2 regions of the Paenibacillus sp. HGF5 genome follow, and region 1 is predicted to be linked to the other one. Evidence: a T-box and tRNA genes for the amino acid it is inferred to sense, from the RefSeq annotation. Region 1 holds a T-box; the other holds one or more tRNA genes.
The links. The T-box of region 1 lies ahead of HMPREF9412_RS22235 (valine--tRNA ligase). A T-box ahead of a tRNA ligase gene usually reads a tRNA of that ligase, here a tRNA-Val.

Region 1 (15,819 bases):
CACCGTAGGTTCCCCGATATTCGCCGCTTTAATGACCATTTCATCATCAGGCACGATACCGATCAGATCGATATTCAGCACCTGCAGCACATCTTCGATTTCGAGCATGTCCCCGGATTTCACCATATTCGGGCGAATCCGGTTCACCACGAGCTTCGGAGACTCGACATGCGAGCTCTCCAGCAGGCCGATAATCCGATCCGCGTCCCTTACGGCCGCATTCTCGGGCGTCGTGACAACAATCGCTTTGTCCGCGCCGGCGATTGCATTCTTGAATCCCTGCTCGATTCCGGCCGGACAATCGATAATGACGTATTCGAATTCCTTTTTCAATTCAAGTACGATATCTTTGACCTGCTCCGGAGAAACGGCATTCTTGTCCTTGGTCTGGGCTGCAGGAAGCATATACAGCTCATCGAAGCGCTTGTCCTTGATCAGCGCCTGGTTAAGTCGGCATCGCCCTTCCGCAACGTCGCACAAATCGTATATAATCCGGTTTTCCAGGCCCATCACGACATCCAAATTGCGAAGACCGATGTCCGTATCAACCAGACACACTTTTTTTCCGAGCAGTGCCAAAGCTGTGCCGATGTTCGCCGATGTCGTCGTTTTACCGACTCCGCCTTTACCTGAAGTTACGACGATTGCCTCTCCCATGTTCTACACCCCTTTAAACACATTAAAATCCCGACCCAAACGTGAGATGTTGCTGATCTTGTCGATCTCCATGCTTCCGTCCTTCAAATACGCAAACTCCATGACCGTTTCCCGCGTTTCCCATTCGTCCGGCGGTCTGCTGATCATCTGGGAGATACGAAGCTGGGTAGGGGCAAAATACGAAGCCGCAATAATCGCATCCTCGTTGCCCTCTACACCGGCGTGCGCGGTTCCGCGCAGAGCGCCCAATATGTAAATGTCGCCGGTGCACGTAATCGTCCCGCCTGGATTCACATCGCCGAGGAACAAGAGATCGCCGTCATGATGCAGCACCTGTCCGGAACGCACCATCCCCGTCTTAAGCGCAAGCTTCTCCTCCGGAACGAGCTCGGACGCAAGCGGCGGCGATTCCACATTGCGTATCAGCAGGTTGCCCTTTTGCTTCAATATGTCAAGAATCGTCTGCTTCTCTTCTTCGGAAATTTGCCGGGAACCCAGCTTCACATCCACATGAATGATGGGTCCGGTCAGAATATTCTGATGACTATGCTCCAGCTTATAGCGGAGCTCGCCAAGCAATTCCTCCAGCTCGCATTGATCGTCAAGCAGGAATACCAGGCCATCTTTGATGCCCTTAATCGTCACATGATTGGATTTTACAGCCATAAGCCTGTCCCTCCCATCCCTATACATTTCGCGCTCAAACCTACAAGTTCCTGCTAGTCTAGTAAAATGTCATATTGGAGAGGGTTCAGGTTGCCTTCCTTCTCTGATTCTTCGTTACCAGCTCAATCTGCTTGCGTAAGGGAACGTAAATTGCCAGAGCAAAGGCAAAATGAACAAGGAGATTGGGAAGCATATGATGAAGCAGTGACCAATTATAAGAAGTCGGATTGAGTCGAAATACCTTATATATGCCAAAAAGCGTACTGTCAAACAACAAGCTTCCCAGAATGACAATGGTCATCATCATGGGCAGCGGCGCCCGCGGGGACTTGAAAACAAGCCCCGCCAAATATGCGGATACGCCCATAGCAAACGAATAAGTGCCAATCATCTCACCGTAATACACGATATCGTGAAGCATGCCAAACAGGAGTCCGAGCACGAGCCCGGTATGGCGATGATAATAAATCGATACAAAGAATAGACAAACCAATACGAAGTTCGGATATATCTGAAGCTGCAGCGAGCTTGGCGTTAACCAGAAAACCACCGTGCCCTGCAGAATGAATAACACGAACAGCAGCAGGATCAGAATCTGTTTACGTGCCATCCTATTCCGGCTCCTCAGGCGTAAAGACGATGATCAGATACTTCCAGTCGTCAAACTTGGCCGCCGGTTCGATCGTAGCCGTTCTGCTTTGACCGTATTGGCTGGTCTGAACGCTGAGGACCTTACCGATGATCATACCTTGTGGAATAACGCCTCCGGCACCGGATGAAATGATTTTATCGCCTTTCTTGATTGGATCATCTTCCGAAATCCGCGTCATGAGCAGCGTGTTGGTCTTCTCATCATAGCTCTCTACCACGCCGAACGTCTTATCCTCTTTGCCAATGGCCGTTACCGAAATCGGCTGCGGATTCGGATCCTGGGCGTCCATCGTGGTCAACAGCTTCACCGTGGAGGTGAAATTACTCACGCTGCTAATGATGCCGACCATGCCGTCTACTGTCGTGACCGACATGTTGGGGCGAACCCCATCGCGCTCACCCAGATCGACAACAAGTGTCCGATTATTCGGATCCGAGTTGACGCTAAGCACCTGCGCCGTACGGTAGTTGTATTTGTAACGTTCCTTCTGGTTCTTCGTAAATCCAAGAATATCTTGAAGTTCTTCGTAATTGGCTTTCATCGTATTGTAGGAAGCACTCTCTCGAGAATATTGGGCTACCGCTCTTCGCAGCTCCTCATTCTCTTCATAGATTCCCTTCATGTTCCGTACATCTTCAAAGAAACCCGCTATATAGGCAGCGGGCTTATAAAACACACTTTGCACAAAACCGACCGTATCTTTGACGAATTTTTCAGGCCAAGATAAAGAAGCTCTCGGGCCGAGCGTAAACCCCATAATAGCGATAAACGCTACCAGCCCGATGAGCATAATGAACAAACGCTTATTGCCTAGCAGCTTAAACAGTTGCAACACCCTCTAACTTACTGTTTTCTCTCCCAACATTAGGGGTTTACACTTTTATTTTGGTTTCTACCGTTTGGAACGGACGGCAGAGCTGCTCCGGGATTTAAACAAGTGAATGTTCTCGAGCGCTTTACCTGTGCCAATGGCCACGCAATCCAGCGGATTCTCCGCAACGATGACCGGCATGCCGGTCTCTTCGGCAAGCAGCTTGTCCAGGTTGCGAAGCAATGCGCCGCCTCCCGTAAGCACGATGCCCCGGTCCATAATATCCGCAGCAAGCTCCGGAGGACATTTCTCAAGGGTAACCTTAACGGCTTCAACGATGGCATTAATGGTATCTGCCAACGCTTCGCTGATCTCATCCGATGTAATCGTGATTGTCTTCGGCAGACCCGTCACCAAGTCGCGGCCGCGGATTTCCATCGTTTCCACGGTCTCCAGCGGCATCGCGGAGCCTACTTCCATCTTGAGCAGCTCGGATGTGCGCTCACCGATCATCAAGTTGTATTGGCGTTTGATATAAGAAATAATGGACTCGTCCATTTCATCGCCCGCAACGCGTACGGAACGGCTGGTTACAATCCCTCCAAGGGAAATGACCGCAACCTCGGTCGTACCTCCGCCGATATCAACGACCATGCTGCCTGTAGGCTCCCACACGGGCAAGTCTGCACCGATTGCCGCTGCAAAAGGCTCCTCGATCGTGTAGGCTTCGCGTGCACCCGCTTGCTTGGTCGCATCTTCAACCGCACGCTGCTCGACGGCCGTAATGCCGGAAGGCACGCATACCATCACGTTCGGGTGGCGCGGGAAGATGGAACGCTGCTTCTGCGCTTGACGAATAAAGTATTTAATCATTGTAGCCGTTGTATCAAAATCGGCGATGACGCCGTCTTTCATCGGACGAATGGCACGAATGTTGCCTGGCGTCCGTCCAATCATTTTCTTAGCCGATTCCCCGACGGCTTCAATGCTCTTTGTATCTGTACGCAGAGCGACCACGGAAGGCTCTCTTACGACAATTCCTTTTCCACGAACATAAACCAGCGTATTTGCCGTCCCCAAATCGATTCCCAAATCTTTCGTAAAACCACCTAACATGATGTATCTCCCTTTCTTCGTCAATCTGAACTATTATATTACATCAAGCCCCGTTCCTTCAAACTTACAAACGATCCGTCCCCGATGATCAGATGGTCCAGCACGTCGATCCCGACAATCTGTCCTGCCTCCACTAAGCGTGCAGTCAGCGAAATGTCCTCCGGGCTGGGCGTCGGATCTCCGCTAGGATGGTTATGCGCGCACACCAGGGATGCACTGCTGCATTTGATGGCCGCTCTGAACACCTCGCGGGGATGAACGATGGAGGCGTTAAGGCTCCCCATCGATAGCGTTTCCTGGGCAATGACATGATTTTTCGTATTTAAAAAAACACAGACAAAATGCTCTTTCTGTAAATACCGCATCTGTTCACTGAGCAGTTCTGCCGCGTCATGCGGACTGCGGATAATAACCGGCTCTACATGTCTCGATGCGGCCAAGCGCCGTCCAAGCTCAATGCCAGCCTTCAGCTGAACAGCCTTGGCGGTTCCAATTCCTTTGATTTGCGTAATTTCCTCGATGCTAAGATCAACGAGCTGCCGGATGCCGCCTGCTTCCCCCAGCAGCCGCTGGGCTATATGTACGGCAGATTCCTGGCGGGTACCGGTCCGAAGCAGTATCGCCAGCAATTCTGCATGGCTTAAAGCGCTCGCCCCATATTGCATCATGCGCTCTCTTGGTCGTTCATCATGGGGGATGTCGCGCAGCAATAGCGTTGGCGACTCCATATATTCCCCTCTTTTCTAAGATTTAAATCAGCAGGTCACCGAAGCTTCCAAGATCCCGTTGGCTTCGGATGCCGTGTTCTATATCTATGAATCGGTGAGTACATCCATCCCCATTTCAGACAGCATGTCCGAGAGCAGAGAAAGCGGCAGGCCGACAACGTTAAAGTAGTCGCCTTCGATTCCTTCCACGATGGTTGCACCCAGGCCTTGAATCGCATACGAGCCTGCTTTGTCGGCAGGTTCCCCGCTCTTTACGTAAGCCGCGATCGCATCATCACTTAACGATTTCATCTTTACGGTCGTCACGCGGTGAGATACCTTGGCGCGACCGGAACTCCGGTCGATGCAAGCCACTCCCGTGTAAACGAAGTGTGCCCGTCCTTGAAGCATGGACAACATCCTTGCAGCGTCAGCGTGATCCCCCGGTTTCCCGAGGACATGGTCATCTACGACCACAATCGTGTCGCTTCCCACAATGATACCATCTCCCGGATCATCCGTCAGCTTTCGAAGAACCGCTTCCGCTTTGCGCAGCGCCAGTGACTCCACAATTCGCTCTGGCGACCACCCTTGCGGCGTGTCCTCGTCAGCTTCACTAGGCATAATCTCGAATGGGATACGAAGGGAGGCAATCAATTCCTGACGCCGAGGAGAGGTGGAAGCCAATATGATGCGGCGGTTTCTCTTCTCATTCAAGGGGGATAATCTCCTTTGTCATGTCTTAGAGCCTGCGGTATAACCAGACGGCAGCAATTATGCCGAGCAGACTGAGCAGGCAAAAGTTAAGTTCAAGGTTAATGTCATAACGAATAATGTCAAAATCAGCTGAAGGCGACCACTTGATCGGTGTAGTAGACGTCAGAAACGACAGAGCCTTGACAGGTTGAAGCGCCTTGGCAAGCCATGTTCCCGTCAGCCACCCCAGCAGCAAAAACAAGATGAGCATTCCTTTATTTTTCTTCATGCATCCTCTTCCCTCGCCATTTTTTGACACCCTAATTATTATACGGTGAATCGATAAGCAATACAAACAGAAATCCGGCATGGGGAACTATTTCCAGTTCCAAGCCGGATTTGACGTAAATTTGAATTTATAGGCCATCCAGGAGTTTCTTTTGGCCCATGACATAGTTCATCATGCCTGTTTGGATCTCCCACAAATGCCCCTTGGATTGATTTTTGTTGTATTCGGAGAGCGCCGTGATCGAACTGTTCATCGACTGCTCCATGGCCGGCAGCGCGGCCCCGGTCTCCGGACCCAAGCCTGCGGCCAGCTGCTTGACCGATTGGATCCACTGCTGATGCAGATTCGTGATGGTATTCATATGCTCCGTCGTCGCCGCGCCGGGCTCCTGCATGCCCAGCAAGGATGCCGATAGCTGGCTAAGCTCCGATACCAGCTGCCCGCTTATCGTAAAATAGTCCGTCAGCGTCTGCTCCTCGCCAGCAAATGCCGCTGACTCGATGCTCGGCAGCGCGATCTCTCTAACGTATAATTCAACGCCTTCGGCCTTAAGCTGATTGCTGAGCAGCTTCGCCTGCTCGCGGTCAGGCGAGATGCCCGCATACACGCGGTTCTCCTCGTCCAGATCGCCGCCGGCGGCAATACCGGATTGCTGCAGTTCCCCGATCGCCTGCACTGCCCGCTCGGGCGTGCTGAACACGCCGTATTGAAGCAGATAAAAGTTCTGCCCCGGAATATGAACAGCCGATTCGGTCATATCAGGCGTCGGTGATGCCTCGGCTCCCCCGGATGGATCGGTCGGCGCTAAGTTCCCTGCATCACTGCTCTCGAGCTGTCCCGTTGCCGGGTTCTCGCCTGCGTCGCCGCCGTTAAACATGGACAGCACCATGTACCCGAACAGCAGGCCCGTGATGACGGCAGCGGTCACGGACACCGCCATCTTCCAGAAGGAGGTGGGTTTGCGTGAGCGATAATAACCGTAATCGCCGGCGGATGTCTCATATAGATCCGACTCGGGCCCGAGATTCCAATGGGGGTCGTTCGCTTCGGGGGTCATTCTCCCGGAAAACGCATCATCATGGAGGTCGTAGAGCTCCTCATGCACGTCGTGGTATGTATCCGGATGTTCAGGGGCATCGCCGTACGGCCGACCGTTATCATGGTCCAGGCGTCTTCTTTCCTCAGCTAACCGTCCCCTGGACCGATGATTGCGCGATGTTCTCCAGTCACGATCGTCCACGTCCCGGATATCCCGCTCTGCCCGGAGCGGCGGAACGACGCGCAGATGATCCTGCTGAATGCTCCTCTGAGGTTCGTACGAAGCATCCGTATCGGTAAACCGATTGGCTGCCGCTGTGTCATATTCGTCGAAGACGGAATGATGGTCATAAACCCGGGGGTTGTGGCCCGCTGGAACGTTTTGGTTCGCATCGTGTTCCTCGCGCGCATGGTCCTTGTTCCCACCCTTCGGCGGTTCGTGATCGATACGTATCGTCATCCGTGCTTTATTCATTTCCACACACCTCACTTGTCCTTCTACACCTAGCTATATGATCAAGCTTGGCAACTTATGAGTATGCGAAAAACAAAAGGGCTGACCAAGAAATGATCTTGATCAGCCCTTCTTATCGTTATCGATGCTGGCTTTGTCCCCTCCACAGAGGCATAGCCAATGCAATCCCCTGCTGCAGCGAAGCAGCAAAGAGCGCAGGCAGGCAATCCTTATTTCTTGCCCTTAACGAACTCGGCTAAAGCCGCGCCGACCTTCCAGATGTCGCCCGCTCCCATCGTGAGAACCAGGTCGCCTTCTTTTACGCGACCCTTGAGATCGTTCAGGACATCTTCCTTGGTAGGCAAATAGCGGGCACCGGCATTGCTGTTCTGGACGATCAGCTCCACCAGCTTACCCGAGCTGATGCCCTCGATCTGCTTCTCGCCGGCAGGGGAGTAAATATCGGTGATGATCACCTCATCCGCTTCCCCGAACGCGCGGCTAAACGCATCCAGCAGGAAGAAGGTTCTCGAATACCGCTGCGGCTGGAACACGGCAATAATCCGTTTGCCCGTAGCTTTTGCGGCACTGATCGTCGCCTCGATCTCGGTCGGATGATGCGCATAGTCGTCAATGACCAGAATGCCTTCAGCTTCGCCAAGCACCTGGAAGCGGCGCTTAGCCCCGTTGAACTTGACGATGGCCTCTACAATCGCCTCGAACGAGATGCCGCTCTTCAAGCAGCATATGACCGTGGCCATGGCGTTGTAGACATTATGTTTACCCGGTACGGACAGCTCGACGGTGCCCAGCTCCATGCCGTTATGAAGCATCGTGAAGCTGACGTGACGGTCGCCCAGCACCAGATTGGTTGCCGTATACTCCGCATCCGCATGAATGCCGTATGTGGTCACATTGCATTTCAGGTCTGGCAAAATCGCCTGAATGTTGTTATCGTCGGCGCACACCACGGCCGTACCGTCAGCCTTGATCTGGCTGAGGAATTGCACGTAGGCTGCCTTGAGACGATTGAAATCCCCTTCGTAATTCTCCAGGTGATCGGCTTCGATATTCAGAACGACGCCGAGCCATGGATGATATTGCAGGAATGAACCATCGCTCTCGTCGGCTTCGGCTACCACATGCTCGCCTTCACCCGCTTTGGCATTCGTGCCCACGTTCATAATTTCCCCGCCGATGATAAATGTCGGATCGACTCCGCATTCTTCCATCACGAGCGCAATCATGGATGAAGTGGTTGTCTTGCCATGCGCTCCCGCTACGGCCACGCCTTTGCGTTCGTTCAAAAGACGCGCCAGCATCTGCGCACGGTGAAGGACAGGAATGTTCAGCTTCTCTGCCTCGACCCGCTCCACGTTGTCTTTGGACAATGCCGTGGAGTACACCACAAGGTCCGCGCCTTGGACTTGCTCGGCGGTATGTCCAATGTATATTTTGGCGCCCTTGGCCGCCAGCTTTTCTGTCAATTCTTGCGATGCCACGTCAGAACCCGTGACTTTATAACCCATCTCCAGCATTACTCGCGCTATGGCGCTCATCCCGTAGCCGCCAATTCCTATAAAATGAACATGTTCTGATGTATTCAACAGATATCACCAACCTTTTTCAGAATCGGAAAGGCCCAGGAGGTTGGAACGCACGTCGGCAATGAGGTACAACGTGCCCGACACCACCCCAAGATCCTCCGCTTCCGTCCGTGACTTCAACTCTTCAAGTGCGTTTTTCCAATTTGGTTCTATGATGATTTGCAGTGTATGTTTGGCGTATTTCTCCCTTACCTGCTCTACGATGTCACCAAGCGCCTTGGCGTCCAGTTTCTTCCGGAAATCCGGTTCAGTCAGGATAAGCGTATCCACTATTGGCAGTATATGCTGCAAATACGATTCATGATGCTTATTTGCCAGCATTCCCATCATTAAGTTCAGTTTCCGATACTTATAGATCTGCGGCAAGCTTTTGGCCAAGGATTCAGCCCCTTCGGGGTTGTGCGCGCCATCGAGAACAATCCGCGGGGAGGACTGCACTTGCTCCAGTCTTCCCGCCCAGAACGTATCCTTAAACCCGGCACGCAATTCTTCTTCATCCACGATAAAGGCCATGTACTGGCGAAGCACCTCCAGCGTCATCATGGCAACCGCGGCATTGGCGCATTGATGCTCGCCCTGCATCGAAATATCCAGATCCATATCCCGGAACGGTCCCTTAAAACGGAAAGTCTGGCTTTCTTCGTCCCCGCGCAGCCGTTCATAAGAGAATTGTTCGTCTACAAGGTACAGACTAGTACGGTTTTTGGCGGCCGTTTCTTTCAGAATGTCGACAGCCTCAGGCTGAGTGACCGTGCTCACTACCGGCACTCCGGGCTTGATGATGCCGGCCTTCTCCATGGCGATCTCCTGAATGGTATCGCCCAGAACGTCGGTATGGTCCATGCCGATGTTCGTGATCACCGAAATGATGGGATGAACGATATTGGTAACGTCAAGACGACCGCCAAGTCCGGTCTCCCATACCACCACGTCCGGATAAGACACCTCGCCGTAATACAGGATCGCAAGAGCCGTGGACACCTCAAACATCGTGGGCGATCCAAGCCCGGAGCCCGCAACTTCGGCAACAAGCGGCTCTAAGCGATTCGCGAGTTCCAGCAGCGTCTCTTCCGGTATGTCTTCGCCGTTATACTGAAACCGATTGGTAAACTTCGTAATATAGGGGGACGTGTAGGTTCCTACCGTGAATCCCCCTTGAAGCAGAACCTTTGTTAAAAAAGCGCATGTGGAGCCTTTTCCGTTCGTTCCGGCCACGTGAATGAATTTTAATCGACGCTCCGGATGGCCGAGCAGCTCCATCAATCGCTGAATTCTATCCATGCCAGGGCGGATCCCAAACGGAATCAGCCCATTGATCCAAGCTACCGCTTCCTCATAGGTATGGAACGGAGCTGCCGCTGCAGCTGCCGATTGATCAACCATCGTTCTCACCTTCTGGTCCAGATTCATCTTGCCCATTAGCCTCTCAATTCTTCGATGCGCGCAATCACTTTGCTGCGTTTGTCCGAGTAATCCGCGAGTTTCGCCCGTTCTTCCTCAATCACCTTCTCGGGTGCTTTCGATACGAAACCAGGATTGTTCAGCTTCTTCTCCACACGCTCGACTTCGCTGTTCAAGTGCTGGATTTCCTTCTCCAGACGCGTGATCTCCTGAGCGATATCGATCAGCCCGGCAAGCGGCAGATACATTTCAACGCCTGTTACCACGGCGGTCATCGCTTTATCCGGCGCCTCAAGCGCAAGGGAGGACTCATACTCCGACGTGTTGCAGAAGCGGCGAATATAATCGGAATTGCGGTCGATAATGCCGGCAATTTGCCCGCTTACCGGTTTCAATTGCAGTTCTACTTTTTTGCTCATCGGCACGTTCACTTCCGCCCGGATGTTACGTACGGCACGGATCACATCCATCAGCAGGTTCATTTCGGTAACAGCTTCCGTATTCTCAAACGCCTCATCATAGGTCGGCCAAGAAGCCAGCATGACGGTCTCGCCTTCATGCGGCAAATGCTGCCAGATCTCTTCGGAGATGAACGGCATGAACGGGTGGATCAAGCGCATCGTGCGGTCCAGCACATAGGCAAGCACCGACTGCGTCTTTTTCTTGGCTGTTTGATCCTCGCCATACAGGGACAGTTTGGCAAATTCGATATACCAGTCACACAGATCATCCCAGATGAAATTGTAGAGCAGTCGACCGGTTTCGCCAAATTCGTAGGCATCAATTAGACGCGTAATGTCGCGGGAAGTTTCGTTCAAACGGTGCAAAATCCACCGGTCCGCGGTTCCCAGCTCTCCGGAAATGTCGATATCCGCCACCGTGAAGCCCTCCAGGTTCATGAGCGCAAACCGCGACGCATTCCAGATTTTATTAGCGAAGTTACGCGCTTGCTCCACGCGTTCCCAGCGGAATCGAAGATCCTGACCCGGCGTGCTGCCGGTCGATATCATATAACGCATAGCGTCTGCGCCATACTGTTCAATCACCTCGAGCGGGTCGATGCCGTTGCCCAGCGACTTGGACATCTTGCGGCCTTCGCTATCCCGAACCAGGCCATGGATCAGCGTGTCCTTGAACGGCATTTGCCCCGTAAATTCAAGTCCTTGGAAAATCATGCGCGACACCCAGAACGGGATGATGTCGTAACCCGTTACGAGAACGCTGGTCGGATAATAACGTTTGAAATCCTCACTGTCAAGGTCCGGCCAGCCCATGGTCGAGAACGGCCAGAGCGCGGAGCTGAACCAGGTATCCAGCACATCCTCGTCCTGTCTCAGATCATCCTTGCCCAGCTTCGCGCGGGCTTCCTCTTCATTCATGGCAACAACCACTTCGCCCGTGGATTCGGAATACCACGCCGGGATCCGGTGACCCCACCACAATTGACGGGAAATGCACCAATCGCGCACATTCTCCATCCAGTGCAGATAGGTTCGCTCGAACCGGTCAGGCACGAAGTTCACGCCCTTGCCGGATTTCTGCGCATCTACGGCTGCTTCCGCAAGCGGCTGCATCTTAACGAACCACTGCGTTGACAGATAAGGCTCGACTACCGCGCCGGATCTTTCGCTATGGCCGACCTGATGGACGTGATCTTCGATGCGAAGCAATACGCCCGATTCCTTCATGTCGCTGACGATTTGCTTGCGGCATTCTGCGCGGTCAAGACCCTGGTACTTGCCGGCAAACTCATTCATCGTTCCGGATTCGTCCATTACGGTAATTTGCGGCAGGTCATGTCTCAGACCCATCTCGAAGTCGTTCGGATCATGCGCCGGCGTAATTTTAACCGCACCGCTGCCGAAGTCCTTCTCCACGTACTCATCGGCAATAACCGGAATCTCGCGGCCCACGATAGGCAGCACCAATGTCTTGCCGATCATGTCTTTATAGCGCTCGTCTTCCGGATGAACGGCGACCGCCGTATCGCCGAGCATGGTCTCCGGACGGGTGGTTGCCACGGTAATGGAGCCGCTGCCGTCCTTCAGCGGATATTGCAGGTGATACAAATGGCCGTTGACCTCTTTGTACTCCACTTCAATATCGGACAAAGCCGTGCGGGCAGCCGGGTCCCAGTTGATGATGCGTTTGCCGCGGTAGATGAGCCCTTTATCGTAAAGCTTAACGAATACTTCCCGTACGGCTTCGGACAATCCCTCGTCAAGCGTGAAACGTTCTCTGGAGTAATCGAGGGACAGGCCGATCTTGGACCACTGATCACGGATCGTGTTTGCGTACAGGTCCTTCCATTCCCACACCTTCTCCAGGAATTTCTCGCGTCCCAGATCGTAACGGGTAACGCCTTCTTCGCGAAGCTTCTGCTCTACCTTGGTCTGCGTGGCGATGCCCGCATGGTCGGAACCGGGGAGCCACAGCGCATCGTAGCCCTGCATCCGCTTCACGCGAATCAGGATGTCCTGCAGCGTAAAGTCAAGCGCATGGCCGATATGGAGCATGCCCGTAACGTTAGGAGGAGGAATAACAATCGTGTAAGGCTCCGCGTCCGGTCGCTTGCCGGCTTCAAAAAAGCCGCCTTCCTTCCAGTACGGATACCATTTTTGTTCGGCTGCCTTCGGATCATACGTCGTCGGCATTTCTAACTGGGATTGGTTTTGTTTTTGATCCATATTTTCGTACCTCCGATACTGTTAATCAGTTTTGCCAACCCGAAACGTTTTAGCCTCCGGGCGTGTTCGTGGATATCATAGTTGGCGTGAAACAAAAAAAGCCCTTCGTCCTCAAAGGACGAAAGACTGTTCTCTCGCGGTACCACCTTTGTTTCGTGCTTACATGGTCCATCCACCGTTGTCCTCCCACGAAGAACATGAAAGGCTTTCGGTCAAGCACGACACTTTACGCAGATAACGGCTGCGGCCGGCGAACTCTAACCAGGGTAGCAATCGATCCTACTCTATCTCAAGTCCGCAACTCCGGGGCGACTTCGGCAAGCTGGTTCCTGCGGAATCTCACAGCGCTTGGTAGCAATTCCGCTCTCTGAAGGCCATACCTTCCTACTCTTCCCGTTCAACGTTGTTCTAGCTTTTGGAATACCTGTACATATACTATTCAAATATAACGTGGTTGTTCCATATAGTCAATATTTCGAGTGTTTCCGAACGATTTAGACATCATACCTGCCGATTCAAATAAATCCTTGTTCGCTGTAACATACAATCCAAGCTCGCTCTGCTTCCTCTCCTCCAAACCGGTTCCCCGCAGCACAAAAAGCAGGCCAAGGCTGCCTGCCTCGGCCTGCTTCATTCTAGCCCCATGACGACTTCCCGATTACTGGGGAATATACAATACCTGGCCTTCTTCCACATTCTGCTCGGACATGCGGTTATACAACAACAGCTCTCGCGGCGTCAGCTGATAGCGCTCGGCAATAACGTCGAGAGTCTCCTCACGCTGAACAATGCACATCCGAACCTTGCGGAACGGCGTTTCCTCGCGGCGGTTGCCTAGGAACAGACTCTTCCATTCCACATCCTCGGCCGAAACGGAATCCACGGATTCTTCAATGGCCTCTTCCTCGTCTCGAGCAGCTTGATCCTGATCCTGAACCGTTCTGCTCGATTGAAGCAATGAAGAGAAGCCTACGCCCGAAGCGGTGTTGGCGGTGCTGTTCTTCGCGTTGAAGGCAACCTTCAGCTCCGGTTTGGACGGAGCCTCTTCGGCTTGAACGGAAACCTCCTCCTCTATCTCCTCCAAGGGCTCGGCTTCCTCTTCAAAAACAGGCTGGGCTTCCTCCGTTTCCGGGGAATCCAATACCGGCAGGGCTTGAGTCTCTTCGCCTTTGCGCTCAGTAACGCCCGGGAAATCGGCTGCGGGTTCTTCCTGCTGCGGCTCCGGCTGGGCCGCTGCCCGTTCGAACTGCCATACATTCGGAGTCGACGGCTCAGCTGACTGAGATTCCGTCTCATTATGTAAGGCGTATTCGACCGTATCCTGGGCTTCAGGCGTATTGGAGATGCTTACCGTTCGGTCCGAATCCTGCGTATCCTGAATTTGGTTCTCGTATTCCGCCCAAGATGCCAGATACTGCTGCGTGCGCGCATCCGCCTCGGACTCTTGGACTCTGGGCTGAGCCTCGCTGAAATAAGAAGGCGAAGGCGTATTCGCGTCAGCGTTGGCTCCGACGCCTTGATACGGCTCATACGGATTGGCTGCGAACTGCTGCTGCTCTCCGCCTGCATACATATCATTCGCTTCAGGAGCATGTACCACTGTGAATTCCTCATTGGTCCATACTTGGTCACGAGCTCCCGGAGCCGCCGCCTGGATTCCTTTGAGCGATAAAACCCCCGTTATGTTCAAGCTGCGCTTGGATAACAGATCCACGTCAAAATTCTCGATCTCGACCGCGATGTCATCCAATGACGATACCCGGTTCAGCGGTACCGTGATCTCGACCGGAATCCAATGTTCTAGCGGCTCCGTCTCTCCTGCTTCGGTATCCCCTTTATACAGGCCTGCTAGAAGCAGATGGCCCCGAAGCGTGGCCTGGTCCTGCTGGCTGATCACCTGAATGTGCGGGATCAACTCCGCCTCTTCCAATTCTTCGATTCCCGGCAAATCTTCCGTCAAATTAATACGCTCGTAAATATCGAACCGCAATCCGTAGGACTGGTCAAACACGGGAATGTCCTCCTTTTTGGCATATACTATCCGTGATCTGTCATCACGGCATGAGCCTAAGTTTTGCCACTCAATTTATCTATATGCCGAAAACAGGAGAGCATGACTTTTTTGCGAATTGCGCATGGAAAGTTACCAAGCGTTCAGGGCCGCTGCAGCATCCCCTATCGGTTCGCTCCCTCTATGATTCGTTCTCGTAACTCCATCATATCCTGAGGCCACGGTGCCGGCACGTCAATGCTCTCGCCCGTAAATGGATGATGGAACAACAGGCGTTCGCCATGCAGCGCTTGGCGCGCAAACGTCCCTGGTCCCCCGTACAAAACATCCCCCAGAAGCGGATGTCCCATATGGCTTAGATGGACCCGGATCTGATGCGTACGGCCGGTTTCAAGGCGAATGTGCAGCAGACTGGCTTTCGGATAAGCTTCGGCTGAGAGAATATGCGTGATCGCGGCCTGCCCCGTTAATGAAACCCTCCGGCGGCTTGCGTGATAGCGGTCCTTGCCGATCGGCAGATCGATTCGCTTCAGCTCCTGCGATACCCTCCCTTGAACGATAGCCGCATACATTCGAACGATCTTCTTCTCGCGCATGGCCTCGTCCAGCTTCAGCTGCGCATATTCGTTCTTGGCATACAGCACGGGCCCCGTCGTATCTTTGTCCAGCCGATGGATATGCCGGACTGCCGCGTGAACCCCCTCTGCTTCGTAATAGGCGGCCACGACATGATTCAGCGTTGTCTCCCGGCTTTCGTTGTCCGGATGGACCGCCATGCCGGCCGGTTTGTTCACGACCAGGCAGAAATCGTCCTCGTACAACACCTGAAGCTCCTGCCACCTCGGTTCGATGCCGTATTCCCGATAAGGAAAAAGGACCAGCCGAAGCCGGTCCCCTCTCCATTGTATCCCCTGCTCATGACGAAGCTTGCGATACAGCTTCTCGGGCATACCGACCGTTTCCAGAAGCCACTTGGCGGCGGCCTCGTCCCGATCCGGCTGGCCCAACAGCGCCTTGCCGGGCGTCA
Region 2 (15,819 bases), on a different contig from region 1:
AACGGTGTTCGGATCGATCGATGCCATTCAGACCGATCCTGCCAAAGGTTACATTCTTCAAGTTCTGTCAGGAGCGACGGGACTGCTGATATCCTGGTTGATGTACAGGTTCGGTATCGGGTTTAAGTACGACCTGGAGAAGCTGCGCATTAAATTTGAACATATTCTGTTAATCGCTTTAATTATCGTAGTGCTGATATTAATTGCCATTCTGTTTTACCTCAACCGCCTGTGGCTGCATCTTCTCTTCTTTGGAATCACATTTGGAATCTTCTTGTATTATGCCATCAATACAGAGGAGCGGGAGTCTTATGATCATAGAAGGACTGTCAGAGCGGATAGCGGAGAGGATCAAACGTCAGGTTCCTGATCATCCGTCCTCCGTTCCTGTTTTGAAACACGCGCTCGCCATTCTATTCAACGTGATGTTCATTGTCGTATTCACGCTGCTGATTTCGATCTTCTCGGGTAACGTGAGAGAGGCGGTCATAGCCTTGACGGGCTTCGCCGTACTGAGGCAATTCTCGGGAGGGTATCACCTTAAGACGGGGGCCGGCTGTATTGCATTCACGACAGCACTGTTCACCTTGGTGACTTTTGTTGATATGGGGAATGCAGCTGTGCTCGTTATGAATGCACTTAGTCTGTTGCTGGTTATGCTGTTTGCTCCCAGCCGTATCGAGAGACAATCCCGGATACCGAGCAAGCATTACTCTAAACTCCGCTTGATTAGCTGCTTCATCGTGTTGTTCAATTTTGTCCTTCAGTCCCCAACATTGGCTGTCATATTTTTAATCCAGGCTATAAGTTTATTACGCTGGAAAGGAGGACAAGCTCATGTTATGGATCCATAAGATTCGTCATCGTTTTTTTTCGTTCATCGCATCTGCACTGACGTTGGTAGCCGTATTTGTCGTTAATACTGCAAGTCCCGTATTTGTGTACAGCGGAGAGACGCCGGAAGAACTTTTGAAGTAAATCTTGATCCAATTGTTACGGGGACTGGGGTACTCCAAATTTGTGGTAGGTTCATGGTTGTTGAATGAGATATGGGTCGTAGTAGCCGGTGCCTGTTGGCGCCGGTTTTTATTATGACTAAGGAAGCTGCAGCTGAGTCCATAACGGTCGGTTCCATCGATGCCCCAATGATTGCGAGTTTTTTAGTAATGGATGCCAAGCCAATTAGGGTAAAATTGACATTGATAAAAGAACGGGTGTTCGCATATAATACAAACAAACGTTCTTATCAGAGGTGGGTGCATCATGTTTGAGAAATACCTGGAGCAAACCGTAGAAATCATATACGAAGACCGTAAGGGCAACATTACCCAGCGCAAAATACAGATACACAGCATTAAGGATCAGCGGATTCGGGCAACGTGCCTGGAGACGGGAAAGCCTCGGGTATTCAATGAAAACAATATCCTGTCCTGGAGGCCCCAGAAAGGAAGAGGTTCGCATGCTTCCTGATCTGGAACGAAAACTGCTCCGAATTTTGATCAACTATCCGGCGCATCGCAGCCGTGTCCCGACCTTGCGGTTACTTAAGTATCTAACGGGACGTAAACCGAACGAGATTATGGAGGGCATAGCTTCATTGGAGGAACAAGGCTATATTATGTTTAAGAACAAGCGGGAATTGCAGAGCCTGATTGTGCTGGAGGAAGAGGCACAGCCCGTTCAAAGAGTGGAAAGAGCTGCGGATTACTGGACGACACATTGAGTCGGCAGGAGGTATAGAAATGCCTGTGCTTAGAGATTGCACGGATGAGGGGACACGAGCCGAATTTCATTTTATATCCCGTATCCCTGGAAAGTACGAAGGATGCCAAATCAACTTTAAATTTTATGATTCCAACCGATTCATCTATGATTTGAATTTCGGTTGGACGAATCTAACGATTCATAATTATATTACAGTAACTACGGAATTTCCGTTGGACACACTGAATGGATTCAAATTAGATGGATTATATATGTCATTCGAAAAACATCTTTATCAATTAAGCTGGAAAAGAAGCCAATCGGAAGGTATTTATGAGTTGGGCTTTTTTGGGTCTGATCAAGACTTCACGCTTACGGCTGATATAGACTCTGTCAGAAAGTTTGGTTCTCAATTTAAGTTGGAATGGGATCAAGCACCGATATTCGATTGATTTTTTGCGTCTTAGGGAAGGGCAAAATTGTGGGTACTTGGCCCTCTTTAGTTTCCCCCAATTCGTCCCCAAAAGGTGAAACTCGCAAAGGTAGTCAAAAGCATAAAAAGAAAGGAGCCCTTGCTACGCAAGGGCTCCTTGTGATGATCTGTAGTGGGCTCGAACCACTGACCCCTACCCTGTCAAGATAGTGCTCTCCCAGCTGAGCTAACAGATCATGAAATATTTAAAAAGGTAATTCATATATTACCAGCAGACAAGGCGGCTGTCAATGGTTTTCTCGTTATAAAATATCACGTTCCGGTTCAGACTAAATACAGCATGAATTTGCCAATGAAGGAGCGTGAATGGCATGACAGGTGGAATATCCCATCGTTTCAAGCGAGCGGGACTGGTGCTCTCGTTATTGGCGGTATCTATTGTGGGCGGCGGCTGCAGTGTCCCGGAAAGAACATCGGTGCAATTGGAGCCGCTGCATGCCCCTGCAGCGCCCGTGATGCTGGATGTGTACGGGCGTTCCGTGGATCAGGACGTATATTCCAAGCAGGGAAGCGGGGTGCTGGAGCCAGTATCCCCGATGGATGCGGAGGACACGTTAAGGGATCTCCATCCATAAAGAGCTCCAGGACGGCTTTGTGCTTAAAGCGGCGCCAACCATTATGATGATCTCTGCACGAACAGTGAGCAGAACAAACCGCCGGCTGGCAGGCTGGCGGTTTGTCGTAAGTCGGCCGATGCTATTCCTCATCCCATTTGCGGGAATAACCTTTTTTGATCGTCCAGAAGGTGGGATAGATGATCAGGGCAGCAATGACCACAGCCCAAAATATCGTGGCTCCCATGCTCATAAAGGCAATGCTCCTTTCATGAAGACGTTAGCTTCTACTACTATACAGGAAAACGAATATTTTGTATAATATCTCGACCTGCGATATCACGAGGAATTGATTCTACATAAAGAGGTGTTGAAATGGCAGCAGAAATCATCAATGTATCAACGGAAGAGCAGTTGCAGCAGGCGCTGGATATCCGAAAGGATGTGTTTGTCCTAGAACAGAAGGTGCCGATCGATTTGGAGATCGATGCTTACGACCGCCTGGAATCGGATGCACACCATGTCTTGATCAAGTCGGAGGGGCAGTACGCCGCAACCGGGCGTATTACCTATTACAATAAGGATTCCGCCAAAATGCAGCGGATCGCGGTGCGGAAGCCGTTCCGTTCCAAAGGGATTGGCCGTGTGCTGATGATGGCGCTGGAAGCGCAGGCTCGTGAACTAAAGCTGCAATATTCCGTGCTCGATGCACAGGTGCAGGCAGAGGCTTTTTACCGCAAGCTGGGGTATGAGACGATTTCGGACGAGCCGTTTGATGATGCAGGCATTCCCCATGTTCGCATGAAAAAGGAATTGTAAGGCCGCAAACCAAGCCAAATCCAAATAAGATGCCGGTTATTAACGCATCGTCCCCCAAAAAAAAAGGAAAGACCTCGAGCATCGCCTCGAGGTCTTTTTGCGCATAAATTAGAACGTCGGCAAATTGTCCAGGTTGTTGCTGGGATCGCCATCCGCATTGGAACGAAGATGTTCGTCTCCATCACGTCCACGGAATACGTTCAGGTTCTTGATTTCCTTATTCTTGGCCATCTGTTGGGCCGTCTTGTAATCCACGACGCTGCCGTTATCCAGCTTAAGTTCGATGATGTCGCCATCACCATTTTTACGTACGCCTACAACTTCTTGTTGTTCTTGATCCATATGAATCGCCTCCCGGCCTTATTATTCCCGGGAACCCTCGTAAACTATGCATTGACGCATATTGAACTACAATTCGTATACCCGCTGCTGCTCCACGAATTCCATGTTTCCGGTCTTGCCGATGAAAGCTTCGACCTCATCGCTGTAATGCATCAGATAGGTACGCTCCTGAATTTCTTGAGGCAGGCTGAGCAGTTCATCGAGTGTCGTATGCACCTCGCCCGGACCCTGCAGCTGGCATTCATGCAGAATCACTTCGCAATCCCGTTCATTTACCAATTGCTTCAGCAGGATGGGGTCGAATACCATGTCCGCGCTGTAAAAAATCCGATCGTTCAAATAAAGCGAATAGCTGTCTTTGCCCGGAATATGCTGCGTATGAATCAGCTCCACCGAGATTCCGGATGAAATAGCGGCCTTCACGCCCGGTTTCAAAGGATGCACGTCAAATACATCCTGAAGGGAAGAGATATGCCCGTGCTGATATAATCCGCCCTTGAGTGTATGTTCCCATATCGGTTCCACCAGCGCGTCAGCAATATAGAGCGGAAGTTTGCGATTGTATTTCATCTTCATAATAAACGCAAGCTCCTCCAACCCGCCAACATGGTCGGCATGGATATGCGTAATGAGCACGGCGTCCACATCGTTAAACGTTTTGTTCATCTGATGCAGCGCCAACGGTGCAGTGATTCCGCAGTCGATGAGCAGCGTGAAATTTCCGTCATGTATCAGTGCGTTATTGTTATAGTAGTTCTTGGCAAACGCACTGCCGGTGCCAAGCATTTGCAATGTCAGTGTCAATGGATGAAACCTCCTGATGAAATGATGTATAGTCCAAGTATGCTTATGTGTATTTTAACGAATTTCTTGTGTCTTTACACGGAGTATATGCTTGAAACGGAGCCGTAATGCTGCAAAAATCGTGATAAGATCAAGCCTTGAACCACGAGAAAAAAATTTTACCACAAAGTGCAAAATTGTCCGCAACTTGTTTTTTGACATGTAGTATACACATATAACAACAAGAAGAGCCAATGGAGGGAACGTATGAAATGAAGTGGAAAAAAGTGATGGCATGTATGCTAGTGCTCTCTTTAATGGGTGGCAGCACCCTTTTGTTTGCGGATTCCGTCAATGAACGTGTTCGTGTTTGGCTGAACGGACGCGAATTGAAGGATGGCGGGTATTTGATTGATGGCAAAACCTATGTGCCGGTCCGGGAATTTGACGGGGCTGTGGACTGGAATTCGGCGAATGGACAAGTCCAGGTCGTCAAGCCGAATGTGCATATTTTTCTCTTCAAAGGAGATACTGTATTCGGCAACGTAAACAAAGGCAAGCTGAAATTCAATGTATTTAGCCAGGTAGACAGCTTAAACAACAATATTCATGCCGTGAAAGTAGCGATTGAGGATCCTTCGGGCAATATCAAGGACATCCAGTCCCAGGAAGTGAAGGACCGCAAGGATAACTTCTGGTTCCGAACCTATGATTTCACGTACGATTTCAAAACGGCCGGAAAATACTCGGTAGGCTTTTATGTAAAAGTCAAATCGGATGACGGTTTTGTGAAGGTTGCGGAGAAAGTGATTACCGCCCTAAATTGATGGGTCCATAGCTGCTTGGCAAAAATTGACCTGAAGAAGCTATCCGTGATACGATACGAAAGTATGATAATTTAACCGAAGTGAGGTTTTTTCAATGAGCGAACACAAACATGAACACGGAGATGCTTGCGGCTGCGGTCATGACCATGACCACGACCACGAACATGAAGAGTTTGTGCTGACATTGACGGATGAAGAAGGAAAAGAAGTAGAGATGGTTCTCGTGGAGACATTTGATGTCGGCGAGAAGCTTTACGCGCTTTTGCTTGAACGCGAGAATCCGGAAGCGGACGGCGTCATTCTACGTATGGAAGAAGAGAACGAGGAAATGGTTCTTTACAATATTGAGGACGAAGACGAATGGAATGAAGTAGAGGCGGTTTACAACGAACTGGTCGCTGCTGCAAACCAGGAGTAACACTCCCTAACGAAAAACCCGGTGCGAACCACTCGCACCGGGTTTTTTGTAGTTGCTGCCTTAGAATATAGGATCCGTTTCCACGATAACTTTCACGTTCTGAATGCTGCGGTCCTCAGGACCTTTGACAGGAAGGCCGACATCGACATGATCGGTAATGTAATCGATGTTTTCCTGGGAAATAACTTCGCCCGGAAGCAAGATCGGAATCCCCGGCGGGTAGACATAGATGAATTCGGCAATAATGCGTCCGGCCGATTCCTTGAACGGCACGACCTCCGTATCCCCATAAAACGCATCGCGGGGAATGAGCGACAGCTGCGGAATTTCCGGCGTTTTCACGACCAGCTCATTAATTTCATTCACGTGCATGTACTGGTCCGAAAGCTCGCGGAGCGCCGTCAGCAAAATATCGATCGTCTCCCGGTTGTCCCCCGGTGTAATGAGGCACAAAATGTTGTACATATCGCTGAGCTCCACTTCAATATTGTAGTGGTCCCGCAGCCAGTTCTCGGTTTCATATCCCGTGATGCCAAGATGGCGTACATGAACCGTCAGCTTGGTCGGATCATAGGAGTGCGTTGCTTCTCCGCCCAGTATTTCCTTCCCGAAGCAGTACAGGCCTTCGATTTTATTGACTTCGTTTCGTGCATATTGCGCCAATTCAATCGTCCTTGCAGCCATTTCCCGTCCATGCAGCGCCAGGCTCCGGCGAGAAGTATCCAGCGATGCCAGCAGGATGTAGGAGGTCGACGTTGTGGTCAGCATACTGATGATGGTCTGCACGCGGTAAGGATTGATGTATCCGTTCTTGGTGTTCACGTTCAGCACGGAGCTTTGGGTCATCGATCCGCCGAGTTTATGAACGCTGGTGGCAGCCATATCGGCACCGGCTTCCATCGCCGACATCGGAAGTTCTTCATGAAAATGGATCAGAACCCCGTGTGCTTCGTCCACAAGCACGGGAACGTTGTAGCTGTGGGCCAAATCGACGATTTCCTTCAGGTTGGCGCTCACCCCGAAGTATGTCGGATTGATGACCAGTACGGCCTTGACGTCAGGGTGACGCTTTAGCGCTTTCCGTACGGAGCTGATCGTGATCCCGTGATCGATCCCCACATTGGAATCCTGGGCAGGCGATACGAACACAGGCTTGGCACCGGTAAAGATGATGGCGGAAAGCACGGATTTATGAACGTTGCGCGGTACGATGATTTTATCGCCGGGCGAGCATACCGACATGATCATGGTCATGATCGCTCCGCTTGTCCCTTGGACACTGAAGTAAGTGTGGTCGGCACCGAATGCGTCGGCGGCCAGCTTCTGGGCTTCTTCAATGACGCCTGTAGGCTGATGCAAATCATCCAGCGGCGCAATATTGATCAAATCTATAGAAAAGGCGTTATCCCCTATAAATTCCCTGAATTCGGCATCGGTGCCGAGGCCCTTCTTATGTCCCGGAATGTGAAATTGCACGGGGTTTTTGGCCGCGTGTTCTTTAAGCGCGGTGAAGAGCGGTGTACGACTGTGGTCCATGGACGTTGTCACAACCTTTCCTTATGTTTATTTTCTTATGGTTTGTCGATTTCTGTTTTTATATAAACAAAATTGAGTATAGCAAAATAGGGGGGGAATGCAAGAAGAATGACCGGCTTTTTTTGCACGGCCCGGCAGCGCTTCATACTTTAGACATATAAAGGCGGAGGGATATGTTCTTCATCGTTCCTTCATTAAAATATCATCCATAAGATAAACGTCTATCGACGTACTTTCTCAGAAGACAGACCGCGGTTAAAGGAAGTTTTTCTTGCGATTATAGAATTGTTCAGCTTCGCTGAAAATTTATAAATTCTATAATCTTAAAAAAGAGCTGCATCCGCAGCCCATTTTCGTAAATATCTCACGCCAGTTTAAAACGCCATTTTATAAAGCGGCAGCAGCGTCTCAAACGTCTCCTGCACTTTTTGCACCAGCTCGTCCCCTTCAAGCTTGACGGCTTCCTCGCGCGGAATGCGCAGTCCGCACATGACCTCAGCCTTTTTCACCTGTTTCAGCTTCTCAATGAGGCGAACGAAATCCTCCTCGCTCATGTCCTGGTGAGGGGTGCCGGCCGGATTCATATGATCCATGGACCAATAGAAATGTTTAGGCAGCGCCTTCGCTGTTTTCTTCAGCTTGGCTTCCAGGTTGCCGGCAAATACGGTTTTGTTGGGGCTTTCGTAAATAATCGCGAAGATAACAAACAGATGGGTTCCGAACATGCCCACCTCAAAATGAGGCAGCGCTTTGTAGCCCCGTTTGCTGGCAGCCCATGCGACCCAGGTGTCAATAGGGGGATTAACGGTTCGTCTGGCATGCTTGGCCACATGCACGAACATCTCTTCCCCGACCAGCGCGGACACATAGGGGGCAAGCTCGGCCCCCAGCGTCTCAAGCTTGGGTCTTACCCGTTCAATGAGAACCTCCATACGGGCTTCGAGCCCTGGAACGGAGAATACGTCGAAATCCTGATCTTTAAATCCGGTAACCGTCATGAATGTGATGGCCTCCCTGTTGTTTATGATGAACACTTACTAAACTCGGCTTTTGGATAACCCATTATACCATAAGGCGAGTGGACGTCAGGCATGACCCAGGAAAGTTTCACCGTATTTTCATGCGGGTTAAAAATAGTCAATAAACCAAGTTACCGTTACATAAGATGGAGTATAAGATATAGATAAGACAACATCAAAAGCAGCCATGGGGGAAATCTTCACCGTCGTTTTTCAGATCGGTAGTAAACCGGAGGAGGGAGTGCCGTGAATAAGAGCGAGGAAGTGGAGTATTGCAACCTGGAGCTCCGGTTTGATCGCCGGCATATCCAGGACCTAATCAAGGAATTGATCCAGGAAGGATATTCGCTTTACTGGAGCGAGAATGATACGCAGTTTGTCATTTCGATCCGAACCGGACGCAAGCTGGTAAAGCTGCGGTTTCAACGGACAGGAAGCGGTTTTAAGCTGGTAGGCGATTATATGATCCGCGATCCCAAGCTTGCGGAATGGATGGAGAAATTGATCGAGAATACCCGTGGCCACGCTGTCGTCAAACGTTTCAAGGACCGGCAGATATTGATCGAGAATATTTTGTTTGGCGAGGTTATAAGGCTGGTGGAAATATCCGGTTACCGGCAGCGGGTGCTGTTTCAGAAGGGGACGCCGATGACGGAGCAGGAAATGGTGCGGTTGTTCGAATCGGATGAGGGGGAACAGCGGCTCCTTCTATCCAGGCTGGAAACCGATGATGAGCTTGAGAAGCTCCATGCCGCCCTGCAAGAGGGGAATCAGGACAAAATCGCGGCCTGCAAGCAAAGACTCCGCGAGCTTTCCTTGGAGCTGATGAGGCTGGAGTGGTAATTCACTTCATCGAACGATACAAGAGTAAAGCACGAACAACACTCCGAAACCGAAGGGGTGTTTTCGCGCGTGTTCTCATTTTGTGACAGGGGTTCACTTGTCAAATGAAAAACGTTAATATAAGATTATTGCAAATCATCTCGTAGGGATGGGTTGTTTAAAAATATATTGGAGCAAAGGATGGAGAACCAGATGTCAAAACAACAAATCGGTGTGATTGGCCTTGCTGTAATGGGAAAAAACCTGGCCCTGAACATCGAAAGCAAAGGCTTCACCGTTTCCGTATATAACCGCTCTCCGCAAAAAACGGAAGATATGCTGAAGGAAACCGAAGGCAAGCAAGTGAAAGGAACGTTCTCGATCGAAGAATTCGTGGATTCCCTTGAAACTCCTCGCAAAATCCTGATCATGGTACAGGCAGGACAAGCTACGGACGCTACGATTGAACAGCTGATTCCGCATTTGGACCAAGGCGATATCATCATCGATGGCGGTAACGCTTATTTCCCTGATACGCAGCGCCGCAGCAAAGAGTTGGCTGAAAAAGGCTTTAACTTTATCGGTGCAGGCGTTTCCGGCGGCGAAGAAGGCGCATTGAAAGGCCCATCGATCATGCCTGGCGGACAAGAAAGTGCTTATAAGCTGGTTGAGCCTATTCTGACGGCCATTTCCGCGAAGGTTAACGAAGAGCCTTGCTGTACATATATCGGACCGGACGGTGCCGGCCATTATGTAAAAATGGTTCACAACGGTATCGAATACGGCGATATGCAGCTCATTTGCGAAGCGTATCAATTGCTGAAAGACGTACTCGGCCTCGATGCGAAGGATCTTCACGGAATCTTCACGGAGTGGAACCAAGGCGAGCTCGACAGCTACCTGATCGAGATCACGGCTGACATTTTCTCCAAATACGACGAAGAAACCGGCAAGCCAATGGTTGACGTCATCCTGGATACGGCGGGTCAAAAAGGAACAGGCAAATGGACAAGCCAAAGCTCCCTGGATCTGGGCGTGCCGCTTTCCATGATCACCGAATCCGTATTCTCCCGTTTCCTCTCCGCGATGAAAGAAGAGCGCGTTGCGGCAAGCAAAATCCTGAATGGTCCAAAAACGGCTGCATTTGACGGCGACAAAGCCGAGTTCATCGAAAATGTGCGCAAAGCGCTGTTTGCGAGCAAGATCGTATCCTACGCTCAAGGCTTCGCACAGCTTCGCGTAGCATCCGATGAATACGGCTGGAACCTGCAATACGGCAACCTCGCTAAAATCTGGCGCGGCGGCTGCATTATCCGTTCCCGCTTCCTGCAGAACATCACCGATGCGTATGAGAACAATCCGGAGCTTAAGAACCTGCTGCTGGATCCGTTCTTTACCGATATAATCGAATCCTATCAAGATGCATGGCGTAAAGTTGTAGCTTCCGCGGTATCCTTGGGTATTCCGGTGCCTGGATTCTCCAGTGCGCTTGCATACTACGACAGCTACCGTACGGCGAACCTGCCAGCGAACCTGCTGCAGGCTCAGCGCGACTACTTCGGAGCGCACACCTTTAAACGCGTTGACAAAGAAGGAACCTTCCACTACAACTGGATGGAGTAATCCTGCTTTTTTATCAGCAGCGTGAATTCGACGCTTCCCGGATGGACTAATTCTGCTCTCTTGCAGCAGGATGGATACCGTCCTCAGGGATCGAGGGCATCGATTCAAACGTGCGGGCTTGAGCAGGGGAGATAGCCTCCGCCAGCTCGGGAAGCCCGTGCATGGCTTCTAAGAGACAGGTGCGGATGTCGCCGTTCTTTGTGTGAAAGTGGTTTCCGCTTCCGAGCAAGAGCAGCGCGGCTTCGCAATAACTGTTGAAATTTTGCAGCAACCGTGGCTTTGAAAGATCTTGCAGCGCAGGATCCTTCAGAGCCACTTTTTTTTGGACAAAATGAAGCACCCACATCACGTCCTCGCGGCATAACGGGTAAGATGGATCGAGCATCCGGCGGATCCGCTTGGCCGAGGAAGAGAGTCCGGTTGGATGAAATGGCACCATGGGTTCATTCCTTTCTTCTAATCTTGCATTCTTGTAACAGTGTATGATGCTTGGGAACAAGATAGACTCCATAAATAGGGGCTTGGCTTGAGGCATTTGGATTACAATTTAGAGAGTCGGGTCCATTGTCGAAAGATTTGGGGCTGTGGTATGATATGAACAACCTTTACAGTGAAGCAGCGAATGGGGTGTGAAATTGGATAAGCTGGGTAGAAACATCATTCTGATCGGGATGATGGGTACGGGCAAGTCAACCGTGGGGCGTCTCGTGGCGGACTCGCTCGGCTACAACTTGATAGATCTGGATTCGGAAATTGAGAGAATGGAAGGCAGAACGATTTCCGAGATGTTTGAAAAGGATGGAGAGCCGTATTTCCGCGAGGCTGAATCCGCTGCATTGCGCAGCGTTTTGCTCCGGGATGGAATCGTCCTGGCATCCGGCGGCGGAGCTGTCCTTCGTTCCGATAATTGCGACGTAATGAAACGCGGCGGCTGGGTCGTTGCCCTCACAGCGGATGCAGCCAGCATCGTGGAACGCGTACGGGGCGATGCCAACCGGCCGCTGCTTGCGGGCGATGTCGAAGAGAGGGTTCGGCGCATCCTCGATGAGCGAAAGGACAAATACCGGTTTGCGGACGTGATGGTGGATACGGTTGGCCGATCCGCGGATGAAGTGGCGGCTGACATTTTAACGCATTACCGCGGCTAAGATGATAAGCGAACCCGGCTTGGCATGGAGATAGATGAGACCTGAGGGTTTGATCAAGGGAGCTTGTGAGCGGGATCAACTCAAGCACAAGCACAAGCAAAAAAAGGCGGGGATCACCTTCATCCCGCACCTTCTTTACGGCTTGCCTATACTTCATCGTCATGCCACTGCAGCATGCCGCCCTTCATGTTGATCACGTTGTTCAAGCCCTGGTGATTGAGAAATTCGCATACGTGTTGACTGCGTCCGCCGCTGCGGCAGATAAAGACAACCTCTTGGTCGCGCGGAATTTCGTCCAGGCGGTTCGGAATCTCGCCCATCGGGATATGCTTGGCACCGCTGATCATCCCGGCGGCAACCTCTTCATCTTCGCGGACATCAATCATGTACACCTGTTCGCCGTTTTGAAGCCGGCTTCTAAGCTCCGAAGTTTCCATCTGAGGGATCGGTTTCATCATATAGACCTCTTTTCTTATCATAAATGAGTAAGATCGCAAACGATCTGATTTTCCGGTTCACATGAACTATGATAACCAAGCGGTTCTTTCCCTGTCAATTTATCCTAGGGAGATTGTATTGCTGGTAATCGCAACACTATATACAAGGGAGAGATACATACGATGGATGTTATCGTCAGGCCTACGCCTATTTTAAAAGGGGAGATCGGAGCGCTGTCCTCCAAGAACTATACCACCCGTTACCTGCTTGTGGCTGCCCTAGCGGAAGGAACGAGCACGATTTATTACCCTGCCCACAGCGAGGATAGCGACGCGATGAGACGCTGTATCCGGGATCTCGGAGCCGTGATCGAGGAGGACGAGGAAAAAGCCGTGATTACGGGCTTTGGCAAATCGCCAAGGGATGTGAAGGAGCTGAATGTCGGCAACGCCGGTGCCGTTCTCCGCTTCTTGATGGGCGTAACGGCATTGTCTAAAGAGGTTACCTTCGTCAATGCGTACCCGGAATCACTGGGCAAGCGTCCGCATGACGATCTCATCGAGGCCCTTGGCCAACTGGGTGTGGAAGTGGAGCATAACGAAGGCAGGCTGCCCATCACGATTCGCGGCGGCCAGCCGAAGGGCGGCAAGCTCACCGTTTCAGGCGAAGTAAGCTCGCAGTATTTAAGCGCCCTGTTGTTCTTGACCCCATTGCTTGCCGAAGACAGCGAAATCACCGTTACCGGAGATCTGAAATCCAAGGTCGTGATCGGTCAGACCCTGGAAGTGCTGGAGCAGGCCGGCATTACGATTCACGCAGCGGACGACTATACGTTCTTCCGGGTTCCCGGGGGGCAATCCTACGAAGCCAAGACCTATACGGTTCAAGGCGATTATCCGGGCTCTGCTGCCGTGCTGGCGGCTGCCGCGGTTACGCAGTCCGATGTGACGATCCGCAATCTGTCGGAGGACAGCAAGCAGGGCGAGCGCGCCATTATCGACGTTCTGCGAATGATGGAGGTTCCGCTCACGCATGAGAACGGAAATGTCCATGTGCAGGGCAACCGCACGCTGAAGGCGCTGGAATTCGACGGAGATGCGGCGACGGACGCGGTGCTCGCGATGGTGGCGGCAGCCGTGTTTGCCGAAGGGACCTCCCGGTTCTACAACGTGGAGAATCTCCGTTATAAGGAATGCGATCGGATTACGGATTATTTGACCGAACTGCGTAAAGCAGGGGCCAACGTGGAGGAGCGCCAGGCCGAGATTATCGTTCACGGCCGTCCGGACGGCGTCGAGGGCGGGGTTGAGATCAATGCCCATTACGATCACCGGGTGATCATGGCCCTCACGGTGGTCGGGCTGCGCGCAGGACAGCCGATCCGGATCAAGGACGCCCACCATGTAGCCAAGTCGTACCCGCAATATTTTGATCACATGAAGGCGCTTGGCGCCGATGTAGAATGGGTAAAATAGAGGAATAGGCCAAGATTCTCATCGATAAGGAACGGAAAGGTGGTCATGAACCATGGCATTTGAAAATCCTACGCGCGAAGAAATCGCGGATATTTTACGTAATGCGGGCAATATTGCTGTCGTTGGCCTGTCCGATCGGCCGGACCGCACATCCCATATGGTTTCTGCCGCGATGCAGCAACGCGGATACCGGATTATCCCGGTAAACCCTGGTGCAGCCGAAATCCTCGGCGAGAAAAGTTACCCTTCCCTGAAGGACATTCCCGAGCCGATCCATATCGTCAATGTGTTCCGGCGCAGCGAATACTGCGCCGATGTAGCACGGGAAGCCGCCGAGATCGGTGCGAAGGTGCTCTGGCTGCAGCAGGGAATTATCAGTGAGGAGGCGGCGGCCATCGCCGAAAGCAGCGGCATGATCGCGATTATGGACCGCTGCATCAAGGTCGAGGATTCCATCGCATTGGGCGGCCGTTAAACTTCAAAGCGCATATTGGAAGAATAGGCAAGTCTTGCGTAGAAAACAGCCGGTGGCAGACTGGACATGGTCCGGTTCTGTCGCCGTTCTGTTTGCAGGGCTTGCTTTTGCTGTGGGCATTTGCCCTTAATTCTTTTTGACAAAAACAGGCGCAGCGCTTACCATCAAGGATAGAAAGGAGGGCTCGCCTTGAATTGGTTGGGATCGTTGCAACAGCTGGGCAGAGCAGTCATGCTCCCTACAATGGCGCTTCCGGCGGCAGCTCTCCTGCTTAGCGTGGGGAGTTTGCCATGGTCGGCGTGGGGCTTCGGAACCTTGGGCGAAATCGCTCAGGCAGCGGGGCACGGGGTGTTTTATTACATGCCGTATTTATTTGCCATTGGCGTCGCATGGGGACTCTCGAATCAGGGAGGTCCCGCCGGGCTCGCCGCCCTGGCCGGCATGTTCATCTATGATCAGGTCATATCCCGTCTGGGAGACGGGAGCGTACAGCCCTCGACCTTGATCGGTATTATATTTGGGGTAATGTCCGGTTACGTGTATAACCGGTTCAAACATATTAAGCTTCCCGAAGCCATACAGTTTTTTGGAGGCTCCAGATTTGTACTGCTGTTCATGGGATTGTTCTCAACGATATTCGCTTGGATCATGCTGGGGACAGCACCCCTTGTGCAGCGCGGGTTAGATGCTTTTTATGATCTTACCGTACATATGGGAGCTTTCGGTTTGTTTCTATACGGAATTTTGTACCGCGTACTCACGGCCTTCGGTCTGCATCATTTGTTAAACAATGTGTATTGGTTTCAGCTGGGCTCCTACGAGACGGAGGATGGTACCGTCGTGCAGGGGGATCTGCCCCGGTTCTTCGCGGGGGATCCCACGGCTGGCGACTTCATGGCCGGTTTGTTCCCGATCATGATGTTTGCCCTGCCGGCGATCGCGTTTGCCATTATCCAGGAAGCACGTGAAGATCTGAAACCGAAAGTGAAAAAGACGTTTATGCGGTCCGCGCTTGTCTGTTTTTTGACCGGGGTTTCGGAGCAGATCGAGTTCGCGTTTTTATTTGCGTCTCCATATCTGTATGTGCTCCACGCCTTGATGGCCGGTTTCGCGATGGTCCTTACCTATGCATTTGACATCCATCACGGTTTTTCGTATTCGGCGGGATTCATCGATTACGTGCTCAACTTCCATTTATCGCAGAACGCCTGGATCATCATACCGATCGGGGCCGTGTATGGCATCGTCTACTACTTTCTGTTCCGCTGGGCGATACGCACCTTCGAAATCCCCACGCCGGGGCGCGAGGAGGGCTCGGCGCTGGAAGGCCGGGCAGGCGATAT

Region 2: it has a tRNA-Val gene. The T-box ahead of HMPREF9412_RS22235 (valine--tRNA ligase) is inferred to sense a tRNA for this amino acid. The anticodon was not compared.

What each region holds. Positions count from the first base shown of each region.
Region 1 is NZ_AEXS01000142.1:17,954-33,772, forward strand. Features, by position in the region: gene minD (septum site-determining protein MinD) at 1-657, opposite strand, end outside; gene HMPREF9412_RS22185 (septum site-determining protein MinC) at 661-1,323, opposite strand; gene mreD (rod shape-determining protein MreD) at 1,409-1,933, opposite strand; gene mreC (rod shape-determining protein MreC) at 1,935-2,810, opposite strand; gene HMPREF9412_RS22200 (rod shape-determining protein) at 2,868-3,902, opposite strand; gene radC (RadC family protein) at 3,941-4,630, opposite strand; gene HMPREF9412_RS22210 (Maf family protein) at 4,715-5,326, opposite strand; gene HMPREF9412_RS22215 (DUF4321 domain-containing protein) at 5,352-5,594, opposite strand; gene HMPREF9412_RS22220 (SPOR domain-containing protein) at 5,722-7,107, opposite strand; gene murC (UDP-N-acetylmuramate--L-alanine ligase) at 7,317-8,693, opposite strand; gene HMPREF9412_RS22230 (bifunctional folylpolyglutamate synthase/dihydrofolate synthase) at 8,700-10,103, opposite strand; gene HMPREF9412_RS22235 (valine--tRNA ligase) at 10,112-12,781, opposite strand; T-box leader at 12,893-13,191, opposite strand; gene HMPREF9412_RS22240 (hypothetical protein) at 13,221-13,415, opposite strand; gene HMPREF9412_RS22245 (LysM peptidoglycan-binding domain-containing protein) at 13,440-14,792, opposite strand; gene HMPREF9412_RS22250 (RluA family pseudouridine synthase) at 14,957-15,819, opposite strand, start outside.
Region 2 is NZ_AEXS01000017.1:34,084-49,902, reverse strand. Features, by position in the region: gene HMPREF9412_RS02115 (hypothetical protein) at 1-370, shown strand, start outside; gene HMPREF9412_RS02110 (accessory gene regulator ArgB-like protein) at 312-854, shown strand; gene HMPREF9412_RS31900 (cyclic lactone autoinducer peptide) at 838-978, shown strand; gene HMPREF9412_RS02105 (hypothetical protein) at 1,264-1,470, shown strand; gene HMPREF9412_RS02100 (hypothetical protein) at 1,460-1,723, shown strand; gene HMPREF9412_RS02095 (hypothetical protein) at 1,743-2,156, shown strand; tRNA gene HMPREF9412_RS02090 (tRNA-Val) at 2,301-2,373, opposite strand; gene HMPREF9412_RS02085 (hypothetical protein) at 2,509-2,772, shown strand; gene HMPREF9412_RS02080 (GNAT family N-acetyltransferase) at 3,127-3,570, shown strand; gene HMPREF9412_RS02075 (DUF3892 domain-containing protein) at 3,679-3,912, opposite strand; gene HMPREF9412_RS02070 (MBL fold metallo-hydrolase) at 3,979-4,716, opposite strand; gene HMPREF9412_RS02065 (copper amine oxidase) at 4,968-5,522, shown strand; gene HMPREF9412_RS02060 (DUF1292 domain-containing protein) at 5,617-5,940, shown strand; gene HMPREF9412_RS02055 (aminotransferase class I/II-fold pyridoxal phosphate-dependent enzyme) at 6,001-7,476, opposite strand; gene HMPREF9412_RS02050 (DUF1054 domain-containing protein) at 7,851-8,474, opposite strand; gene HMPREF9412_RS02045 (hypothetical protein) at 8,742-9,338, shown strand; gene gndA (NADP-dependent phosphogluconate dehydrogenase) at 9,531-10,940, shown strand; gene HMPREF9412_RS02035 (hypothetical protein) at 10,987-11,379, opposite strand; gene HMPREF9412_RS02030 (shikimate kinase) at 11,570-12,088, shown strand; gene HMPREF9412_RS02025 (rhodanese-like domain-containing protein) at 12,235-12,543, opposite strand; gene aroA (3-phosphoshikimate 1-carboxyvinyltransferase) at 12,709-14,001, shown strand; gene HMPREF9412_RS02015 (CoA-binding protein) at 14,054-14,476, shown strand; gene HMPREF9412_RS02010 (glucose PTS transporter subunit IIA) at 14,666-15,819, shown strand, end outside.